Regions from separate parts of the Photorhabdus machadonis genome, predicted to be linked through region 2. Evidence: predicted binding sites of a transcription regulator. Region 2 holds the regulator's gene; each other region holds the start of a gene.
What was found. The regulator sigma-54, encoded in region 2, starts transcription at its own class of promoters, with help from an activator protein. The targets are predictions, from matches to a motif close to GTTGGCACANNTTTCGCTNT.
Positions count from the first base shown of each region.

Region 1: a site for sigma-54 is predicted at 1,127-1,146, ahead of glnK (P-II family nitrogen regulator). Genes of this name have one in related genera too.
Region 3: a site for sigma-54 is predicted at 3,305-3,324, ahead of glnA (glutamate--ammonia ligase). Genes of this name have one in related genera too.

Region 1 is NZ_CP199761.1:1,107,096-1,114,721, reverse strand. Features, by position in the region: gene amtB (ammonium transporter AmtB) at 1-725, opposite strand, end outside; gene glnK (P-II family nitrogen regulator) at 748-1,086, opposite strand; gene ACUN2T_RS05315 (SmdB family multidrug efflux ABC transporter permease/ATP-binding protein) at 1,264-3,048, opposite strand; gene ACUN2T_RS05310 (SmdA family multidrug ABC transporter permease/ATP-binding protein) at 3,041-4,810, opposite strand; gene ACUN2T_RS05305 (Lrp/AsnC family transcriptional regulator) at 4,897-5,358, opposite strand; gene ACUN2T_RS05300 (PLP-dependent cysteine synthase family protein) at 5,485-6,537, shown strand; gene queC (7-cyano-7-deazaguanine synthase QueC) at 6,570-7,268, shown strand; gene ACUN2T_RS05290 (acyl-CoA thioesterase) at 7,297-7,626, opposite strand, start outside.
Region 2 is NZ_CP199761.1:865,743-873,368, forward strand. Features, by position in the region: gene ptsN (PTS IIA-like nitrogen regulatory protein PtsN) at 1-39, opposite strand, end outside; gene hpf (ribosome hibernation promoting factor) at 163-450, opposite strand; gene rpoN (RNA polymerase factor sigma-54) at 474-1,913, opposite strand; gene lptB (LPS export ABC transporter ATP-binding protein) at 1,941-2,666, opposite strand; gene lptA (lipopolysaccharide ABC transporter substrate-binding protein LptA) at 2,673-3,206, opposite strand; gene lptC (LPS export ABC transporter periplasmic protein LptC) at 3,187-3,765, opposite strand; gene kdsC (3-deoxy-manno-octulosonate-8-phosphatase KdsC) at 3,786-4,349, opposite strand; gene kdsD (arabinose-5-phosphate isomerase KdsD) at 4,367-5,335, opposite strand; gene ACUN2T_RS04125 (calcium/sodium antiporter) at 5,359-6,333, opposite strand; gene mlaF (phospholipid ABC transporter ATP-binding protein MlaF) at 6,562-7,365, shown strand; gene mlaE (lipid asymmetry maintenance ABC transporter permease subunit MlaE) at 7,376-7,626, shown strand, end outside.
Region 3 is NZ_CP199761.1:216,976-224,601, reverse strand. Features, by position in the region: gene ACUN2T_RS01105 (DUF5993 family protein) at 386-544, shown strand; gene ACUN2T_RS01100 (disulfide bond formation protein B) at 559-1,128, shown strand; gene typA (ribosome-dependent GTPase TypA) at 1,213-3,051, opposite strand; gene glnA (glutamate--ammonia ligase) at 3,478-4,887, shown strand; gene glnL (nitrogen regulation protein NR(II)) at 5,041-6,090, shown strand; gene glnG (nitrogen regulation protein NR(I)) at 6,100-7,524, shown strand; gene ACUN2T_RS01075 (hypothetical protein) at 7,557-7,626, opposite strand, start outside.

The DNA.
Region 1 (7,626 bases), 240 kb from region 2:
GCAGAACCCGCATTAAAACCAAACCAACCGATATAGAGCACAGCAGTACCGATGAAGACCATCGGCAAGTTATGCGGTTTAAATGCCTCTTTCCCAAAACCAGTACGTTTTCCCAGTAAGTAAGCACCAACCAATCCAGCTACAGCAGCATTAATATGTACAACTGTACCACCAGCAAAATCTAACGCACCATCCTGTGAAAGAACACCTCCGCCCCAAACCATATGTGCCATGGGTAAGTAAGAAAACGTTAACCACAGCACACTGAAAATTAACAAAGCCGGAAAACGAATACGCTCCCCTAACGCGCCAATAATCAAAGCAACAGTGATACAAGCGAAAGAGCCCTGAAATGCCACATGAATTAACTGATAAAAATTGCCGCTTAAGTTCGTAATTGCCAAATTCTTTAACATCATTTGACTAAAACTACCAAAAAAACCATTCCCAGGTTCAAAAGCCAGACTATAACCGTAAATCACCCACAATACACATACCAGAGCAAAACTCACCATAACCTGCGCCATCAGCGATAAAACGTTTTTGCTCCGTAACAATCCACCATAAAATAGAGCAATTCCCGGAATTGTCATAAACAGAACAAGTACTGTACAAATCATCATAAAAGCATTATCAGCGCTATCAGCAACGCCTTCCGCTGCCTGAGATAATGAGGGTAAAAAACTGGCCACAATACCGGTAGCCACAGATAATTGTCTTTTCATATATATATTCCCTATCAGTGACTTATATTGCCGCATCGTTAGTTTCACCTGTTCTGATACGGATCGTCTGTTGTAATTCGATGACAAAAATTTTACCATCGCCAACTTTTCCGGTGAAAGCCGATTGCTGAATTGCATGAATTACCTCCTCAACTAACTCATCTGCTACAGCAATATCTATCTTTACTTTAGGTAAAAAATTGACGCTATATTCAGCTCCACGATAAAGCTCTGCATGTCCTTTCTGACGACCAAATCCTTTTACCTCTGTTATAGTCATCCCTTGAACACCAAGATCAGAGAGAGCTTCCCTAATATCCTCCAATTTGAATGGTTTTATAATTGTCGTAATGAGCTTCATATATCCCCCGCCATCCGGCTATTGTGTTTGCAATAAGGAAATAGCAAGAGGTGTGCCAGAAATTAAAAATATATAAAAATCAAGTAATAATAGAGTAAATAAAAACCACGGAGAGAAGAAGAGAGGAGAGCAACGAATGTACTCTCCCGTTAGCGCACCAAATTAGTGCAAATTCGATTAAATCAACATCTCTTTCTCAGAGATTGTGCCACATTCATTTAATGTATCGCTTACTTGTTGTAACTGATACATCTGATAGTAACGTCCACGTCTTACCAATAATTGTTGATGGCGTCCTTGTTCAATAACTGCACCACGATGCAGCATCAGAATAGTATCAGCCTCCACAATAGTGGACAGACGGTGAGCAATCACGATCAGTGTTGTTTGCTGACGAATCAATCGTAAAGCCTGTTGTACCGCTTGTTCCGTACCAGAATCAATATTTGCTGTCGCTTCATCAAGGATCAAAATTTGCGGTGCTTGCACTAACACTCTCGCCATAGCAAGCAATTGTTTTTGGCCGGCTGACAACGTATTGCCCTGCTCTCCCAAGATAGTATGAAGGCCATCAGGAAACGTGCGCACTAACTTAGCTAATTGCACAGTTTCCAGTACCTGCCAAACCTTCTCTTCTGAAATATTCCGACCAAGCGTAACATTGTTAAAGAAAGAGTCAGCAAGAACGACAGGATCCTGCTGAACCATTGCCACACCATTACGCAATACCGAATGAGACAAAGATGATACAGGCCTACCATCAAGGTAAATCTCCCCTTTCTGCCACGGGTAATATCCCATCAGTAAATTTGCCAGCGTACTTTTCCCACTACCGGTATGACCAACTAAAGCCACAAAACCATAAGCCGGAACCTGTAAGTCAATATCTTGTAAAACTATTTTGTCATCACGGTAGGAAAAACTAACATTTTCTATATCAATTCGACCACTGGATAAGGGTTGACTATCCATACCATAACCTTGTTGAGGGCTATCCATTAATTCAAATATCCTCTCACCAGAAACTACAGCCTGTTGCAGGATTGATTGCTGAGAAGTCAGTTCGATTAGTGGTTCATTCAACCGCCCAAGATAATCGATAAAAGCATACAATACCCCGACACCGATCACTCCTGCTCCACTGAACCCAAACAACACAATGAGACCGCACAACACCATAGTAGACAATAAACTCAGTAATGGACGTAACAAAATCCCATCTAATCGCAGCGCCTGCATTCTCGCTTTAAAATGAGCACGATTTGTTGACAACATACGTTCACCAAAACGCGCCTGCTGCCGGAACTGCTGAACAACACTCATTCCATTGATGACCTCATTAAAATGATCATTAATATCAGCTAAATAACTGCGTATCCGCCGGACAATTGGCGTACTTAGATGCTGATATATCGCCATGACAATCAACACGACAGGAAAAATAAGAATGGCAATCAATGCCATACGCCATTCCAACACAAACATAGCAATCAGCATCGTACCAATCAATGCAATGCTACGGAATACCGTAGGAACCACATTGACATAAAGATCTTTAATGACCTCAGTATCGTTCGTTACACGGGAAATCAACTGCCCTACCGGTTGATTATCAAAAGCACTCAGCGGCTGACGTAATGCTGCATTCATCACATCAGTACGAAGTTGCTGAACCATATCAACTGACACTTGATTGAACAATAAAGCCTGGAAATAGTGTAATGCGGCCGTAATCAATTGCAGAGCAATAAAGGTTACAGACAGCCCAATAATCACCCCTATTGGCATATTACCCGTTGCAACCATATTATCGATAAAGTAGCTAATCAGAATCGGGCCACTGACTTCCGCAATTGCGGCCCCCCACAGCATCAGTACCGCCATTCCCAACGGCTTACGATAATTTTTTCCATAAACCAGCAAACGTTTCAGAGACGGCCACAATCGACGAACCTTAGTCATCTTTATCTCCCTCAGTGGCTTCCTCGTCATCTAATGCTGCTTCGAGCTGCTGATAATGATACATATCACGGTACCATCCTGGCTGCTCCGCCAGTTGCTGATGCCGTCCATGATGTATAACAGAACCTTGCTGTATCACCAGAATATTATCAGCATCAGTTAATGCAGACAGGCGGTGGGCACTGATAATAACCGTACGTTGTTGTCTCCACTGGTTGAGGTTTTGTAAGATATTGTGTTCAGTTTGCCCATCAACCGCAGATAAAGCGTCATCCAGAATCAAAATCTCTGCATCTAAAAGCAATGCTCTTGCAATAGAGATGCGCTGCTTCTGCCCACCAGAAAGCATCACTCCACGCTCGCCCACTTCCGTCTGATACCCTTCAGGTAAACGAAGAATATCTTCATGAACATTGGCAAGACGGGCAACTTCTTCGATCTGTTCCTGTGTTGCCTCTGGATGCCCCAAAGCAATATTCCCGGCAACGGTATCTGAAAATAGAAAAGGAGTTTGATTGACAACAGCAAACCGTGCTCGCCATTCATCTAACCGGATATCTGCAATTTTAATCGACTGGAAAAGAATTTCCCCATCAGTCACATCAAACTGTCTCTGTATCAACGCAAGTAGTGTGCTCTTACCGGAACCCGTTGGGCCACATATCCCCAGTAACTGTCCGGGTGATAACCGGAAGTTAATTTGACTCAGAATAGTTTTGTTACTTTGCGGATAATGAAACGTTTTGATATTCACATTCAGAATACTACGCTCAGGAGATAAATGACGGTTACCATCCGCAATAACCGGAGGCTCCTGCAATAAGCTACGGATACGACTATATGCAGCACTTCCCCGTTCAACGATATTAAACATCCATGCCAACGCTAACATTGGCCAAATCATCAGGCCAAGGTACATCACAAAGCTAGTAAGCTCCCCAAGAGTCAAAACACCATTCAGCACCATCCAGCTACCACCACCGATAGCCAGAAAGTTTGACATACCGATAGCAATAAAAATTGTCGGATCAAATCGGGCATCCACCCTGGCAACATACATATTCTTACGACCCGCTTCCACAGCAACCTGTTCAAACTGATTTGATTGCAGATCTTCAAGACCAAACGCCTTGATCATGCGAATGCTGGTCAGACTTTCCTGAGCCTGGTTATTCAGAGCAGAAAAGGCACCTTGTGCAGATTTAAAGCGATGATGAAGTTGATCACCATATCGTTTAATGATAATTGCCATAATCGGCATAGGTAACAAAGACAATAAAGTTAACTGCCAACTAATTTGTACACTCATCATAATCAGCACTGCGCAACCCATAACCAACGAGTCAACTAAAGTGAGCACCCCCTCACCCGCAGCAAATACCACACGGTCCACATCATTAGTAGCACGGGCCATCAAATCACCCGTACGGTGACGCAGATAAAACTCAGGGGTTTGTCGGCTAAGTTGCCGGTAAAAATTATTCCGTAATTTAACCGCTAATTGATATGACGCCCCAAACAACCACAAGCGCCATATATAACGCAGAATATAAACAATCAATGCAATGACTAGCATAACACCAATCCACACCATCAGTTGGTGAGATGACATAGAACCAGCACGGATGCCGTCAACAATAACACCTACCAGATATGGAGGAACCAGTAGCAGAATAGAAATGATAATAAGCAGAATCACTGCGCCAAGATAGCGACGCCACTCGCTGCGGAAGTACCAGCTTAATTGAGAAAATAATCTCACACGCGTATATCCTGAAATAAAAATAGATAGTGTGAATGTTGAACAACATTCATAATAATGAAGTTAATTCATTGATTAATAATTAGTTAATCTGGTATCGGTAATGCTGTAGTGTACTTGATTTTTTCCATTGCAAAGCTGGATGTAACATCAATCAATCCCGAAACACCATTAACCATGCGCTTGTAGAAGAGATCATAGCTTTTCATATCCACAACTTCTACATGCATCAGATAATCACATTCACCGGCCATACGGTAAAAAGCCAAAACTTCTGGCATTTGCTTTATAAATGCAACAAATTCCTCATACCAGCTACTGTTATGCTGCTGAGTTCTGATCATAACAACCACTGTCAATCCTAACCCTAATTTTTCACTATCAAGCAAAGCCACTTTGCCAACGATATAGCCTTCGTCTTCAAGCCGTTTTAAACGTTTCCAGCAAGGGGTAGAGGTAAGATTAACAGCTTCCGCCAACGCATTCAGAGACAGGCTACAATCTTTCTGTAGTAACTTAAGCAACTTGCGGTCTGTTTTATCTAACATAGCCACCTCTTATAGAAAATTTTTCCACAAAGAAACCACATATTGAAAAAAATAACAATCCATTTCTCCCAGTATAAAGTTAATCTACTCATCATCAATTATATTCTAATTAAGAGTTAACAATTTATGTCGCACAGCTGGACAACCAAGGCAATCAAAGAGATTCAGGCAGATTACCAACGCAGTTCTGATACTCATCTCATCCGCCTTAATTTACCGGCTTTTCCAGGTATCCATTTATATCTGAAAGATGAAAGTACCCACCCAACCGGCAGTCTAAAACACAGGCTTGCTCGTTCTTTATTCCTTTACGCACTTATCAATGGCTGGATCAAGGAAGATACTCCAATTATTGAATCCTCATCGGGTAGTACTGCTGTATCCGAAGCCTATTTCGCCCGTCTACTTGGATTACCTTTTATTGCTGTTATGCCCTCATATACCGCAAAACGTAAAATTCAAGAAATTGAATTCTACGGCGGTAAATGCCATTTTGTTAACCATCCAGCGCAAATTTATGACGAATCAGAACGACTAGCGAAAGAATTAAATGGTCATTATATGGATCAATTCACTTATGCTGAACGTGCAACAGACTGGCGGGGTAATAATAATATTGCTGAAAGTATTTTCCGCCAGATGCAAATGGAACCATTTCCTGAGCCAGATTATATCGTTATGAGCGCTGGCACTGGCGGGACTTCCGCAACATTAGGGCGCTATATCCGTTACCAAGGGTATAACACCAAGCTGATTGTTGTTGATCCAGAAAACTCTGTATTTTATGACTGCTTCCGTCAAAATTGTTGTGATATTCGTGGCAATTACAGCAGCAAAATTGAGGGTATTGGCCGTCCCCGGGCAGAGCCTTCTTTTATTCCTACAGTTATCGATGACATGATACAAATACCAGATTGCGCCAGCATTGCAACGATTTACTGGCTGGAAAAATTACTGGGCAGAAAAGTTGGAGCATCTACGGGGGCCAATGTTTGGGGTACACTCCTGCTTGCCAATCAAATGCATGAACGTGGAGAACAAGGAGCAATAGTCACCTTACTGTGTGACAGTGGTGAACGTTATCTCGACACTTATTACAACCCAGATTGGGTAAAAAATAATATCGGCGATATCTCACCTTACCTCAAGCAGCTACCCAATCTCCAAGGTTATAAGTAACATAACCGTTTTATTCCAATGAGGATGTTACAATGAGACGAGCTGTTGTTGTATTCAGTGGTGGGCAAGATTCCACTACATGCCTGATTCAGGCAATTAATCAATATGATGAAGTACATTGTGTCACTTTTGATTATGGTCAACGCCATCGTGCCGAAATTGATGTTGCATGTGATATCAGCCATTCTCTTGGTGTTATTGCACATAAGATAATTGATGTCACATTACTTAACGAACTGGCTCTCAGCAGTCTGACTCGTGATAACATCCCTGTCCCTAACTATAGTGAAAGTGAAAAAAGCACCCTACCCAGTACATTTGTCCCTGGCCGTAATATTTTGTTCCTGACACTGGCTGCTATATATGCTTACCAAGTTGAAGCTGAAACAGTTATCACTGGTGTATGCGAGACTGATTTCTCTGGCTACCCTGATTGCCGTGATGAATTTGTTAAGGCACTGAATAAAGCTGTAAGCCTTGGCGTTGCCCGTGATATCCACTTTGAAACCCCATTGATGTGGCTCAACAAAGCTGAAACCTGGGCATTGTCCGACTACTATCAGCATTTAGATTTTGTCCGTAGCCAGACACTGACTTGTTATAACGGCATCCAAGGTAATGGGTGTGGTACATGTGCAGCTTGTCATCTCAGAGCTAGCGGACTGGAGCAATATCTGAATGCGCCTGAGAAAATAATGACTGAAATGAAAGCAAAAACACATTTAGCCTAACTTAAAGGACAATGAGAACATTCTCCTCTCATTGTCCCGTTTTCATCAAAGCTCCCATGATTTCACGTAATTCACCTTCAATAGACAATGCTTTTTGCGTTTTCCTATCAATCCACACAAATGTGGTTTTAGCATCTGTGATGAGTTGATTATCCCTCTTGCGTATTATTTCCTGCGAAAATACACCACTTCTGTTTCTCAACTCAGTCAATCGGCAATCCACTTCCAATTCATCACCAAGAACAGCTGAACTACGATAATTAATATTCATGTTAACCACCGCAAACCCAACATTATTTTTCTGTATCCATTCCACTACAGAGTGCTTATATAGCCATTCCCATCGGGCACTTTCCAT
Region 2 (7,626 bases):
AAGTACAGAGCTTAGTCGTAAATCTGCTTGGTTATTCATTTTTCTATTCGCTTAGGTGCTTATTGATACCGGATGCCATAGGTTAGCTGTGGCATCCGGTATTTGTGCACTGTTTTACAGCAAAACTCCGCTGTTTTTATTACAGCTATCGTTAAATAACTGTTAATGTTGTCTCAGTTTATCTTTATGTTTGGTTAACTGACGAGCCAGTTTATCAACCAGTCCATCAATGGCTGCATACATATCTTCATGTTCTGAGGATGCGTGCAACTCGCCTCCGTTAATATGTACCGTGGCTTCGGCGATTTGTTGTACTTTTTCCACACGGAGGATTACCTGAGTCAGGTTGATCCTGTCGAAATATTGATCCAGCTTGCTGCATTTCGCAGTGATAATGTCGCGTAATGCATCAGTAATTTCAATATTGTGGCCAGTTATTTTGAGTTGCATATTGTCTTCCTTCTCTGTTCATTTCAAACCAGACGCTTACGTTGGTTTGATGGCGGAATGGATAACGACTCTCGATATTTTGCGACAGTCCGTCGGGCAACCATAATGCCTTGATTGGCTAGCATGCTCGTCAGTTTGCTGTCACTTAATGGTTTGGCGGAGTTCTCCGCTGCTACCAGTTTTTTCACCAAGGCCCGTATTGCAGTTGAAGAGGCTTCGCCTCCACTTTCTGTATTAACATGGCTGGAGAAAAAATACTTCAATTCAAAAATACCCCGTGGGCTGTGTAGGAATTTCTGGGTAGTCACCCTGGAAATGGTAGATTCATGCATATCAACCTGGAAGGCTATGTCTGCCAAAACCATGGGCTTCATATGTTCTTCGCCATGTTCAAAAAATTCCTGTTGCTGCTCTACAATGCAGCGCGTAACTTTCAGCAGAGTATCATTTCGGCTTTCCAGGCTTTTGATAAGCCATTTAGCTTCCTGTAGATTATTGCGGATAAATTGGCTGTCACTTTCATTGTGTGTATGTTGCCCAAGTTCCGCATAATGCTGATTAATATGTAAACGGGGAATGCTATCTGTATTTAATTCTACTTGCCAGTGTTCACTTTCTTTTCGAACCAGCACATCAGGGATGACATACTCTGATTCACCTGTGTTTATTGCCAAACCAGGCCTTGGTTCAAGTGACTGGATTAAATCAATCACTTCTTTCAGGGTATCTTCTTTCAAGCGACTTAAACGGATTAAGTTGCGGAAATCCCGATTACCCAGTAATTCCAGATGTTCGCAGACGATCAATTTCGCTTCTTTCAGATAAGGTGTTTCTGGTGGAAACAGGGATAGCTGGATCAGGAGACAATCTTTTAGATCACGGGCAGCGACACCGATAGGATCAAAATGTTGTACCCGTTTGAGCACGGTTTCCACTTCTGCCAGAGTCAGTTGACCGTCGCCAATGCTGGCAAGGATATCCTCCAGTGGTACAGTAAGGTAGCCTGTATCATCTACGGCATCAATGATTGATGTGGCAATTGCTGCATCTGTTTCTGTAAAAGGGGTCAGTCCTGCCTGCCACATCAAATAGTCTTGCAGGGTTTGGACTGTTTCACCTTGGTAAAGTGGCAGGTCGTCATCACTATAGTCATTACGTGTACCGGAAGGTGTACCAGCTGTATAAATTTCATCCCAGCTGGCATCCAGTGGCAACTCATCCGGCATATCCTTTTGTTGTAGGGCATCAAGCGTATCCATAACGTCAGTTTCGTTGTCAGAAGATTCCTGGTTACTGATTTCTTGATGATCTTCATCCTGCTCAAGCAAAGGGTTCATTTCTAACGCTTGCTGTATTTCCTGTTGAAGTTCAAGCGTAGAAAGTTGCAACAAACGAATGGCTTGTTGGAGCTGTGGTGTCATAGTCAGTTGCTGACTGAACCTGAGTTGCAAACTTTGCTTCATAGCGTTAAATCAATTCTCCTGGCTGAATTAGAGCCGGAAACCTTCGCCTAAATAAACGCGCTTCACCTGTTCATTATTAAGGATATCATTCGGTGTGCCGTGAGCAATCAACTGCCCTTGGCTGACAATATAAGCACGCTCACAGACATCTAATGTTTCACGGACGTTATGGTCTGTGATCAGGACGCCCAGCCCGTAATCTCTCAAATGCTGAATAATTTTTTTGATATCGATTACTGAGATGGGATCTACCCCGGCGAAAGGTTCATCCAGCAAAATAAATTTAGGATTGGCGGCCAGTGCGCGGGCAATCTCTACGCGGCGACGTTCACCACCGGAAAGTGATTGACCCAGATTGTCCCGTAGGTGGCTGATATGGAACTCCTCCATCAGCTCTTCGGCCCGTTCCTTCCGTTGTTCCTGAGTTAGATCCTGACGGATTTCCAATACGGCCATCAGATTGTCGAATACATTCAGACGGCGGAAAATAGAAGCTTCCTGAGGCAAGTAGCCAATACCACGGCGCGCCCGTTCGTGAAGTGGCAGCAGGCTGATATCTTCGCCATCAATGGTAATTATTCCTGCATCCCGTGCAACAATACCTACGACCATATAAAAAGTCGTGGTTTTCCCTGCACCGTTAGGGCCAAGTAGGCCAACAATTTCACCGGAGTTCACGTTTAAGCTGACATTTTCAACGACCTTACGGCCTTTGTAAGCTTTCGCCAGGTTTTCTGCGTTTAGTATTGCCATATCTCGTTATTTACTCTTGTTGTTAACCGCAGGGCTTTCTTCTTGTAACTGGGAAGGTAACAGAACAGTTGTCACTCGTTTACCTTTGTCACCGAACGCTTCCATTTGCTGGGTTGGGACCAGGTAAGTGATACGGTCGCCTTTTATATTGCTGTCTAACTGTTCCAGATAGGCGTTGCCAGTCAGTGTAATCAGCTCCTTATCCATTTCGTAACGCATTTTGGCACCGCGGCCCTTGATTGGTTTGCCGTTGTCCTGTAGCTGATAGAAAGTTACCGGATTACCAAATGCTTCAACAACCATTTTTTTAGAGTCGCCATCCGGGCGGGTCACAACAACTTTGTCAGCGTGGATATCAATAGAGCCTTGTTTAACGATCACGTTTTCTGTAAATGTGGCAGTGTTCCCAGTCATGTCAAGGGATTGCTTGGCAGAATCAATAGAAATGGGTTTCTGTGTGTCATCTTTCAGTGCCAGAGCCGGAAGACTGACTGTAAAAATGGCACTGGCAATAAGAGCATTACGGATTCTGTTGTTCATGTTGGATTTCATAGTAGGTGTTAACCTTTTCAATCAGTTCAGCGGTTTTGTTCCGCAGGTTGCCACGCATTTTCATACCGACGGACTTCAATCCTACGCCAATCAGTGTGACCTGATCGTCGGATGAAACATCCTGAGTGACCAGATTGACGATAGCATTTTCTGTGGTAATACGCTGTAATTGTGCCGTATCAGTCAGATTGTCAACCTGCACATCTCCGTAAAGATAGAGCATTCTGTCGTTGGTCAGTTTGGCTTTTTTCGCACGAACTGTCCATGTAGCAATGGCGTTTGAGTCATATGTCGTTAATACCGGCTTGGTAAACCAGGTAAGTTTTGATTCAGCATAATTTTGGACGTCATCAGCGACCAGTTTATACGTCAGCTTACCCGTAGGATCATAAACAAAGGTTATGGTTTCCTGACTTTGGTATGTTGGCTGACTGTTATCTGTGTCAGAAGATGAGTTAGTCTCGTTTGAATCAGATAAGTTCCAGCCAATTAACGCCAGGGTAATTAACGCCAGTATTATAGCCAGCCAGGATTTGATTTTATCCATTCTCGTTTCGCTTCAACCTACTATATTGATAGTCCTTTGGCCTCTTCCAGCTTATTCTGAGCGAAAAGCACCAAATCACAAAGTTCTCTTACCGCGCCGCGTCCCCCTGCAATCTGGGTGACATAATGCGCTTTTGGTAGTAGTAATGGATGTGCATCTGCCACAGCGACAGATAAGCCCACTTGTTCCATGACTGGCCAGTCAATCAGATCATCACCGATGTAAGCAACCTGTTCTGGTTTTAGTCCCAGTTTATCTAACAGTTCTCTATACGCCAAAACCTTATCACTTTGTCCTTGGTAAAGATGTGTAATGCCTAGGGTGTTTGCTCGATCTTCCAGCAATTTTGCCTTACGGCCGGTAATAATAGCGACTTCGATTCCTGAAGTGATCAGGCAGCGAATCCCGTAGCCATCACGAACGTTAAACGTTTTCAATTCTTCGCCGTCATTGCCCATATATATCAGGCCATCAGACATCACACCGTCAACGTCGCAAATCAGCAGACGGATTCTACTGGCTTTTTCAATAATGTCTTTATTCACTGGGCCATAACAGGTGTCCAGATAAACTAATTGGCTCATTAAGGTGTTCTCTCAGGTTAAACTACACCAGCTTGTAGCAGATCATGCATATGCAATACACCAAGTAATTTATTTTCCTCGGTAACCAGTAAGGACGTGATATGGCGTGACTGCATTAAGTTCAATGCATCAACGGCAAGGGCATTCGGTTTGATACGGATACCGCCAGTTGTCATAACAGCTGAAATTTTGACATTGTACAAATCAATTCCCATATCAAACACTCGCCGCAAGTCACCATCGGTAAAAATACCATCAATATACATATTTTCATCGCAAATGACGGTCATACCCAGTTTTTGGCGGGTGATTTCGACGAGTGCTTCACGTAAAGAGGCATCGCGATTCACTCTTGGGATATCATCACCTGTATTCATTAAATCACTCACCAGTAGCAGAAGTTTACGCCCAAGTGTACCGCCTGGATGTGATAGTGCGAAGTCTTCAGCGGTAAAGCCACGAGCCTGGAGCAATGCAACCGCTAAAGCATCACCCATAACCAATGTTGCAGTAGTACTGGTTGTCGGTGCTAAACCTAGTGGACAGGCTTCCTGTGGGACTTTGATACACAGGTGAATATCCGCAGCTTTTCCCATGCTGCTGTTGTAATTGTTAGTCATGCAGATAAGCGGAATTTTTTGGCGTTTCAATGCGGGGATCAATGACAGAATTTCATTGGATTCCCCCGAATTTGAGATGGCCAAAACGATATCTTTAGGTGTAACCATACCGAGATCGCCGTGGCTGGCTTCTCCCGGATGAACGAAAAAGGAGGGTGTACCCGTACTGGCGAAAGTTGCGGCAATTTTACACCCGATGTGGCCGGATTTGCCCATCCCCATGACAATAACCTTACCTTCGCAGTTGAACATCAGTTCACAGGTGCGGGCAAAATCTTCATTGATATAGTGTTCAAGTTCTGCCAACCCATCACGTTCTATCTGTAAAACTATCTTACCCGCTTGCTGAAAATCAATCTTAGGCATTTCTTTTTCCTACTAATTCGTGTTTATTCAATATTGTAATTGAAAATAAACAGCACGATAAAATAAGCGATAAAGCAGCTTAATAACAGGACACCTTTAAATCGGTTTAACCGGTGTTTACCACCCAGACAAAATGCAGCAAATATTGTGCTGGCTACCATCATGACCCAAAAATCACGGTGGAAAGATTCAGGTGAAATGGCTGCTGGTGAGAGTAATGCGGGAAGGCCCAAAACAATTGATATATTGAATATATTCGAACCTATAATATTCCCGAATGCAATATCGTCTTCTCCTTTGAACGCGGCTGCAATAGCGGTTGCCAGTTCTGGCAGGCTGGTGCCGACCGCAAGCACAGTAAGTCCGATAACTAATTCACTAATACCATAAATGCGGGCAATAACAGTTGCATTATCAATAACCATACGAGTCGCCATAGGTAAAATAATCAACCCTAATAGTATCCAAAGCAGGGCAATGCGTTTATTGCCTTCGAGCGGTAATTCAGAAACTTGCTCTTGTGTGTAAATATCAGCTTCGGCACAGCGTGGCAGAGCCGCCATTTTTATCATCAGTAATATATACGCAATGGCAGAAGCCAGTAATACTAACCCGTCCATCCGGCTGAGATAGTTATCACTCATCAAATAACCACAGAAAGCAGTGATCAACAGCATTAAAGGCAGTTCCTGCCGCAGCATATCTGATTTTACTTCCAGAGGGCGAATAAATGCGGCGGCACCGGTTATCAGCAGCAGATTGGTAATGTTGGAGCCAATAACATTACCAACAGCCATATCGGGTTGGCCGTCCAGCATGGCAGTAACGGAAACCATTAATTCGGGCAGAGACGTTCCAATGCCAACAACGGTAACGCCAATAATAAAGGGAGGCAGTCCCAGAGTACGGGCAAAAATTGCAGCACCATATACTAATCTATCGGAACCATATACCAGTAAAATCAACCCGGTAATTAAGAGTAAAAAGGTCAGAAGCATGAAGCGTCCTTTGTAAGGTATATTCCGAATTTAATATTAACGTTGGTTGATTTCTTAAACAAAAATTGTTTGTTTAGTTAGATGGGGTATATTCTGACGGCGGAGGGTGGAAAAGTAAAATTTGTCACAACTTTAGTGGCGAAAATTCTCCAACTTTTTTGTAGTATATGTGATTAATATATGAACCAAATATAAAGCCAATTTATTAACCGTTAAGGTCTATCAATAATGAGTCAACAAGCAGCAAATCTCATCGAGATCCGTGGTATGTATTTTACCCGTGGTAACCGGCCGATTTTTGCTGATATTAATCTGGCGGTGCCCAAAGGAAAAGTCACTGCAATCATGGGGCCTTCTGGGATAGGGAAAACAACACTATTACGATTGATTGGCGGTCAGTTGCGTCCTGAACGAGGAGAAATCTGGTTTGATGGCGATAATATGCCTGTTTTATCCCGTTCTCGTCTGTATGCTGCCCGCAAGAAGATGAGCATGTTGTTTCAGTCCGGGGCATTATTTACTGATTTGAATGTTTTTGAGAACGTCGCTTTTCCGCTGCGTGAACATACGAATCTGCCTGAAGAAATTATACAGACGACTGTAATGATGAAATTGGAGGCTGTTGGATTACGTGGTGCCGCGAATTTGATGCCTTCTGAACTTTCCGGTGGTATGGCAAGGCGTGCTGCTCTGGCTCGTGCCATTGCACTTGATCCTGATCTGATTATGTTTGATGAGCCTTTTGTTGGTCAGGACCCGATTACGATGGGGGTTTTGGTAAAACTCATAGATGAACTGAATAAGGCACTTGGTGTGACCTGTGTGGTTGTTTCCCACGATGTGCCGGAAGTTCTGAGCATTGCAGATTATGCTTATATTATGGCTGAACAACAGATTATTGCAGAGGGTACCGCTCAACAGTTGCAGTCTAATTCTGATCGGCGGGTACGGCAATTTCTTGATGGCATTGCTGATGGGCCGGTACCTTTCCGTTTCCCGGCAGGGGATTATAAAACTGAGTTATTAGGATAGTGGAATGTTGATGTTAATACAGGCGCTGGCGGCACTTGGCAGGCGGGCCATTGAGGTGTTCGCCTCTTTTGGCCGTGCCGGTTTTATGCTTTTTAGCGCGATAATTGGCAAGCCAGAACCTGCCAGACAATGGCCATTACTCCGACAACAGCTTTACAGCGTAGGTGTTCGGTCATTGTTGATTATCATGGTTTCAGGGCTATTTATTGGCATGGTGCTCGGCTTACAGGGGTATCTGATACTGACAACATACAGCGCAGA
Region 3 (7,626 bases), 650 kb from region 2:
AATGGCTCCGCCAAATGAAATTACACACATTATTCTGGGTGATGGCAAATATAATAAAAATTGACTACAATTATTATTTGCAGCACGGTATGAATAGGGGTTGAGCCATACACCATTCGAATACCAGCACTTCGCTTTAGCCGCATCCATGTCGAAAAATGCGATAAATGTAGGTTTATGCATTTTCAAATACAGGTTGTTACAGATAGTTGACTTCAATAATGGCACCAATAGTGTTTTTTTATGGTCAACAGCTCTTTGGATGATTGATCGCTTATATCGAAGCAAGCAACATCAAGCTTGAATTATGAATTCCTTCCCTGAAGAAGGCGATACTACTCAGGTCAAGGTTTTGAATGTTTTTAGAATTATAGGAGAGTGAACCATGTACATGTTTTTACCATTTTTACTCGCATTATTTGCGGTCATAACCACCGTGGTTGGAAAGAATAAAACTAGCTATGCCCTATGGGGTCTCCTCTTGGTGACAACCATAGCCTGGTTTCTTCATCATGCGACTGATTCGCTGAATCTATCTTTTTAACAGGAGACAATTTGATGAATCAGGTATTAGCAACAAAACAGACGATCAACTACGGCATGATATTCAACATCATTGGGTTATTTGGTATTAGTGCCGCACTTACTGTTGCCTTCTATTATCAACTGGTCCTTTCCGAACTCCCTTGCCCATTATGTTTGCTACAGCGAACAGGCATGATCATGATAGGATTTGGTTTCCTGTTTAATCTCCGTTTTGGTATAAAAAGCGCACACTATGGCATCGCGCTTATCGGCAGTATCGTGACCGGAATTATTGCAATCCGACAAGTGTTTTTACACATAACACCCGGCGATATCGGTTATGGTTCTGCACTTTTTGGTATACATTTTTATACTTGGGCTCTCATCTCCTCAGTTATCGCTATTATCGCCATATCAGTCATGCTGATATTGAAAAGTCTGGAAAAAACGACCGAAGAAAAGGAAAGCCAGTCTGTTTTCGGTCAGATTATTATTGGAATATTTGTCGTATTAATTACAGCAAATTTGATCTCTACCATTTTGGAGTGTGGCGGCGGGCAATGTGATGACAACCCAACGTATTATCAATTGCTGGGTAAATAATCTCAGATATATTTAACTGAATAAATAAATCCAAAAAAACTCAGGGCACCATTGGTGCCCTAAGCATTTGCATGGCAGGAAAGATTACGCCTCTTTACTGCGATGTGCACGACGACGGTCGTTTTCTGTCAGATGGCGTTTACGCAGGCGAATTGACACAGGAGTCACTTCTACCAGCTCATCATCATCAATAAACTCCAGAGCCTGCTCCAAGGTTTTCTTAATATGTGGAGACAAGGTTGTCGCTTCGTCAGTACCAGACGCACGGACGTTTGTCAGTTTCTTACCTGTCAGGCAGTTCACTGTCAAGTCATTAGAACGGGAGTGAATGCCGATCACCTGGCCTTCATACACTTCCGCACCATGACCGAGGAACAACTTACCACGATCCTGCAAGCTGTAAAGCGCATAAGCAACCGCTTTACCCTGACCATTAGAAATCATCACACCGTTCTGACGGCGACCGATTTCACCCGCACGAATATCATCATAGTGGCTAAATGTTGCATACAACAGGCCAGTACCCGAGGTCATAGTCAGGAACTCAGTCCGGAAACCAATCAAACCACGGCTTGGAATGATGTAATCAAGGCGCACACGGCCTTTACCGTCTGGCAACATATCACGCAGATCAGCTTTACGCTCACCCAACGCCTGCATCACATTACCCTGATGCTGCTCTTCAATATCCAGAGTCACCTGCTCGAATGGCTCTTGTTTGCGGCCATCGATCTCACGGAAGATAACTTTCGGACGGGATACCGCCAGTTCAAAACCTTCACGGCGCATGTTCTCAATCAGAACAGATAAGTGCAGTTCACCACGGCCAGAAACACAGAATGCATCTGGATCTTCGGTTTCGTCTACACGCAATGCGACGTTGTGAACCAGCTCTTTCTTCAGACGCTCAAGGATCTGACGTGAAGTGACATATTTGCCTTCACGGCCACAGAAAGGAGAGGTATTAACACAGAAGAACATGCTTACCGTCGGCTCATCAACAGCCAATGGTGGCAGAGCTTCAACAACACTGATGTCACACAGGGTATCGGAAATATTCAGTTCACCCAAACCGGTAATCGCAACGATGTCACCCGCTTCCGCTTGCTCACTCTCAATACGCTCCAGACCCAGGTGGCCCAGAACTTTACCAACTTTGCCGTTCCGGGTTTTACCTTCACTATCAATAATAGTGACGTTCTGGTTTGGTTTAACCGTACCGCGCTTGATACGACCAATACCGATAACACCAACATAGTTGTTGTAGTCCAGCTGAGAAATCTGCATCTGGAATGAACCATTAAGGTCAACTTTCGGTGGCTCTACATGATCGACAATCGCCTGATACAACGGAGTCATATCTTCGGCCATATCAGTATGCTCAGTACCGGCAATGCCCATCAGTGCAGATGCATAGATAATTGGGAAATCCAGCTGTTCGTCAGTCGCACCCAGATTTACAAACAGATCAAACACCTGATCAACAACCCAATCAGGACGTGCGCCAGGACGGTCAACTTTGTTGATAACGACAATAGGTTTTAAACCATGAGCGAACGCTTTCTGCGTTACAAAACGGGTCTGAGGCATAGGCCCATCCATGGCATCGACCAGCAACAGTACACTGTCAACCATAGACATAACACGTTCTACTTCACCGCCGAAATCGGCATGTCCCGGAGTGTCTACGATATTAATCCGGTAGTCATTCCATTTAATGGCGGTATTTTTTGCGAGGATAGTAATTCCACGCTCTTTCTCCAGATCATTGGAGTCCATCACACGTTCTGTCGCTGTCGCACGGTCACCGAAAGTACCGGATTGTTGCAGCAGCTTGTCAACCAAGGTCGTTTTACCATGGTCAACATGCGCGATAATGGCGATATTACGCAATTTTTCGATCACAAACTTTGCCTCAGGCATTTAGAAATAGCGCGCTATTGTACACACATTGGTCGAGGGACTAAACAGGATCACAAGAATCTGTTCTTAACAACTTGATACCAATGGAATTGTGATCCCTTTCACGCCTATAAAAGATGCACTATTGATAAAAATGCACCGACAAGGTGCAGGATAGTAACATAATCGCACCAATACAGTGCAATTTTCCTGAATATTAAGGCATCCCATCATAGGGATATCCATAACACAGTATATTGCAAGGTGTCAGAAAGTTGGCACGCTTTTCGCAATTGTTTTTTCATCTAATAAGATTGTTTTTTTACAACGACAAGTTTGCAAACGCGTAAATAGCCTTGTTAAGGTAAAACAATGTAACGGTGTTTTCTTTACGTCTTAATCTAAAACCATTTTACCAAGACCGACACAAACCAGGAGAAACCGAGTATGTCCGCTGAACATGTTTTAACCATGATTGAAGAGCATCAGGTGAAGTTTATTGATTTGCGTTTCACTGATACCAAAGGCAAAGAACAACATATGACCATTCCTGCTCATCAGGTTAATGCAGACTTCTTTGAAGATGGCAAAATGTTCGACGGTTCTTCAATTCACGGTTGGAAAGGTATTAACGAATCCGACATGGTGCTGATGCCAGACTCAAGTACAGCGATGCTTGATCCATTCTTTGATGATGCCACTCTGATCCTCCGTTGTGACATTCTGGAACCCGGCACGATGCAAGGCTATGAACGTGATCCACGCTCCATCTGCAAACGCGCTGAAGATTTTTTGCGCTCAAGCGGCATTGCAGATACCGTCCTGTGTGGGCCTGAACCTGAGTTTTTCCTGTTTGACGACATACGCTTCGGCAGTTCTATGTCCGGTTCCTACTACCATATTGATGATATTGAAGCAGCATGGAACTCTGGAACTCAATACGAAGGCGGTAACAAAGGCCACCGACCTGCGGCAAAAGGCGGTTACGCCCCGCTACCTCCGGTTGATTCTTCTCAAGATTTACGCTCAGCCATGTGCCTAACGATGGAAGCAATGGGACTGGTTGTGGAAGCTCACCATCATGAAGTTGGCACTGCCGGTCAAAATGAAATAGCGACTCGTTTCAACACGATGACCAAAAAGGCTGACGAAACCCAGATTTACAAATACGTCGTACATAATGTGGCGCACAATTTTGGCAAAACCGCCACTTTTATGCCAAAACCACTGGTTGGTGATAATGGCTCCGGTATGCACTGTCATATGTCCCTGTCTAAAAACGGAACCAACCTGTTTGCCGGTGACAAGTACGGGGGGTTGTCCGAACTGGCGCTGTTCTACATTGGCGGCATTATCAAACATGCCCGAGCACTGAACGCATTTACCAACCCGACAACCAACTCTTATAAACGTCTGGTTCCGGGCTATGAAGCACCGGTTATGCTGGCCTATTCTGCCCGTAACCGTTCCGCATCCATCCGTATTCCGGTTGTCGCCAGCACCAAAGCCCGCCGTATTGAAGTCCGCTTCCCTGACCCGGCAGCTAACCCTTATTTGGCATTTGCCGCTCAGTTGATGGCTGGCCTTGACGGTATCATCAACAAAATCCATCCGGGTGATGCGATGGATAAAAATCTGTATGACCTGCCACCGGAAGAAGCCAAAGAGATCCCAACTGTCGCTTCTTCTCTGGATGAAGCACTGGCAGCATTAGATACTGACCGCGAATTCCTGACCCGTGGTGGCGTATTCACCGATGACGCCATTGATGCTTATATTGAATTGAAAAACAGTGAAATGGAGCGTGTCCGCCTGACACCACATCCACTGGAGTTTGAACTGTATTACAGTGTGTAATGAGCAGCGCCATTCCTGCTGATCATTTTTTGTTGCCGTGAAACCTTTAGCCCATCTTCGGATGGGCCTTTTTCCTGCTCCCTGAGCTCAGGCTTTGACTGGGTTTTACGCTCGAATATGATACAGTGCACCAAAAAGGTGCAGGAAGTGTGGATGAAAACGGAAAATCTACCCGATACCGGACAAATATTAAACTCGTTGATTAACAGCGTACTGGTGCTGGATACCGATCTCGTGATCCGCTATGCCAACCATGCAGCGCTGCAACTATTAGCTCAGAGTGCCCGTAAACTATTAGGTACACCTCTTCCAGTGCTGTTCAGTTACTTTTCACTGGATACAGAACTGATGCACGCCAGTTTAGTCAGCGGTCAGAGTTTTACTGACAACGAAGTGACGTTAGTGGTTAATAACCGCTCTCATATTATGTCGCTCAGTGCCCAACCCATTTCCGGGCAGTTCATTTTGCTGGAACTGGCGCCTATGGATAGTCAACGCCGGTTAAGCCAAGAGCAGGTACAACAAGCTCAGCAGATAGCGGCACGGGAATTGGTTCGGGGGCTGGCACATGAAATCAAAAATCCCCTCGGCGGGCTGAGGGGAGCCGCACAATTACTTTCAAGAGCCCTGCCTGATCCTGCTTTGCAGGAATACACCCAAGTGATTATTGAACAGGCGGACCGGTTGCGTCATCTGGTAGACAGATTACTTGGCCCACAACATCCGGGCGAACAAATTCAACAAAGCATTCATTATGTTGCTGAACGGGTCTATCAATTAGTCTCGCTGGAGATGCCGGATAACGTCACACTAACAAAGGATTACGATCCCAGCCTGCCAGAACTGGCCCACTACCCGGATCAGATTGAGCAGGTGCTGCTGAACATCACCCGTAACGCCTTGCAGGCTCTGGGCACACAGGGTGGCACCATTACCCTGCGTACCCGGACCGCATTCCAAATCACCCTGCATGGTAAGCGCTATCGTCTGGCTGCCAGAATAGATGTGGAAGATAACGGGCCAGGTATCCCGCCACAAATTCAGGACACACTATTTTACCCGATGGTCAGTGCCCATGAAGGCGGAACCGGTCTTGGTCTATCCATTGCCCGCAATTTAATAGATCAGCATTCCGGTAAAATAGAATTTACCAGTTGGCCGGGGCACACAGAATTTTCTATCTACTTACCGATCAAGAAATAGAGGATAGCTATGCAACGAGGAAAAATCTGGATCGTTGATGATGACAACTCAATCCGCTGGGTACTTGAACGGGCGCTCAGTAGCGCGGGGATGGAATGCATCAGTTTCGCAGACGCTGACAGTGTACTAACCGCGCTGACCCAAAACACACCGGATGTCCTGATTTCTGATATTCGTATGCCGGGAATGAACGGCTTGCACCTGCTGAACAATATCAAGCAGAGTCATCCGTTGCTGCCGGTTATTATCATGACAGCCCATTCTGATCTGGATGCCGCAGTCAGTGCCTATCAACAAGGCGCTTTTGATTATTTACCAAAACCCTTTGATATTGATGAAGCTGTTGCACTGCTGGAACGCGCACTTAGCCACTCCCGCGAACAGAATCAACCCGCTAAAAATCCACAGGTCGTTACATCGGTTTCCGACATGATAGGTGAAGCGCCTGCTATGCAAGATGTTTACCGCATTATTGGCCGCCTTTCCCGCTCTTCGATCAGTGTGTTGATTAATGGCGAATCCGGTACCGGGAAAGAGCTGGTGGCCCATGCCCTGCACCGCCACAGCCCAAGAGCCAATGAGCCATTTATTGCACTTAACATGGCAGCGATTCCCAAAGATCTGATTGAATCAGAGCTGTTTGGTCATGAGAAAGGGGCGTTTACCGGTGCCAATCAAGTACGTCATGGACGATTTGAACAGGCCAATCGCGGTTCGCTATTTCTTGATGAAATTGGCGATATGCCATTGGACATTCAGACCCGCCTGTTACGGGTATTGGCTGAAGGCCAGTTTTACCGGGTTGGCGGCTATGCCCCCGTGAAAGTGGATGTACGGATTATAGCTGCAACCCACCAGGATCTTGAACGACTGGTAGAAAAAGGCCAATTCCGTGAAGATCTGTATCATCGCCTGAATGTTATTCGTATGCAGTTACCTCCCCTGCGCGACCGAGTGGAGGATCTCCCTCGCCTGACCCGCCATTTCCTGCAACAAACGGCCAAAGAGCTGGGCGTAGAAGCAAAAATTCTCCACCCTGACGCAGAAATTGCTTTAATGCGCTTACCTTGGCCGGGCAATGTTCGCCAGTTGGAAAACATCTGCCGCTGGCTGACGGTGATGGCGGCAAGTCAGGAAGTATTGGTACAAGATTTGCCGCCTGAACTATTTGAAGCCCATCACCCTGAAACCAGCATGACAACATTGGCAACAACAATACCGGAAAACTGGCCGCAGCTACTCGCTCACTGGGCAACAAATGCGTTGGAAAAGGGTCAGCAGGATCTGCTATCTGACGCCTTACCATTGCTGGAACGTACTTTACTTAACTGTGCGCTTAAACATACCCAAGGACATAAGCAGGATGCTGCACGCCTGTTGGGTTGGGGACGAAATACCATTACACGGAAACTAAAAGAATTGGGGTTGGAGTAAGGAGAGAGTAGCTTTTGATGGACATCCGGATTTTATGGTTGAGACAGGGCTATAAATTCACGAGCATTTGCTGACCCATGCCCAAAATCGGCTAATAGGTTC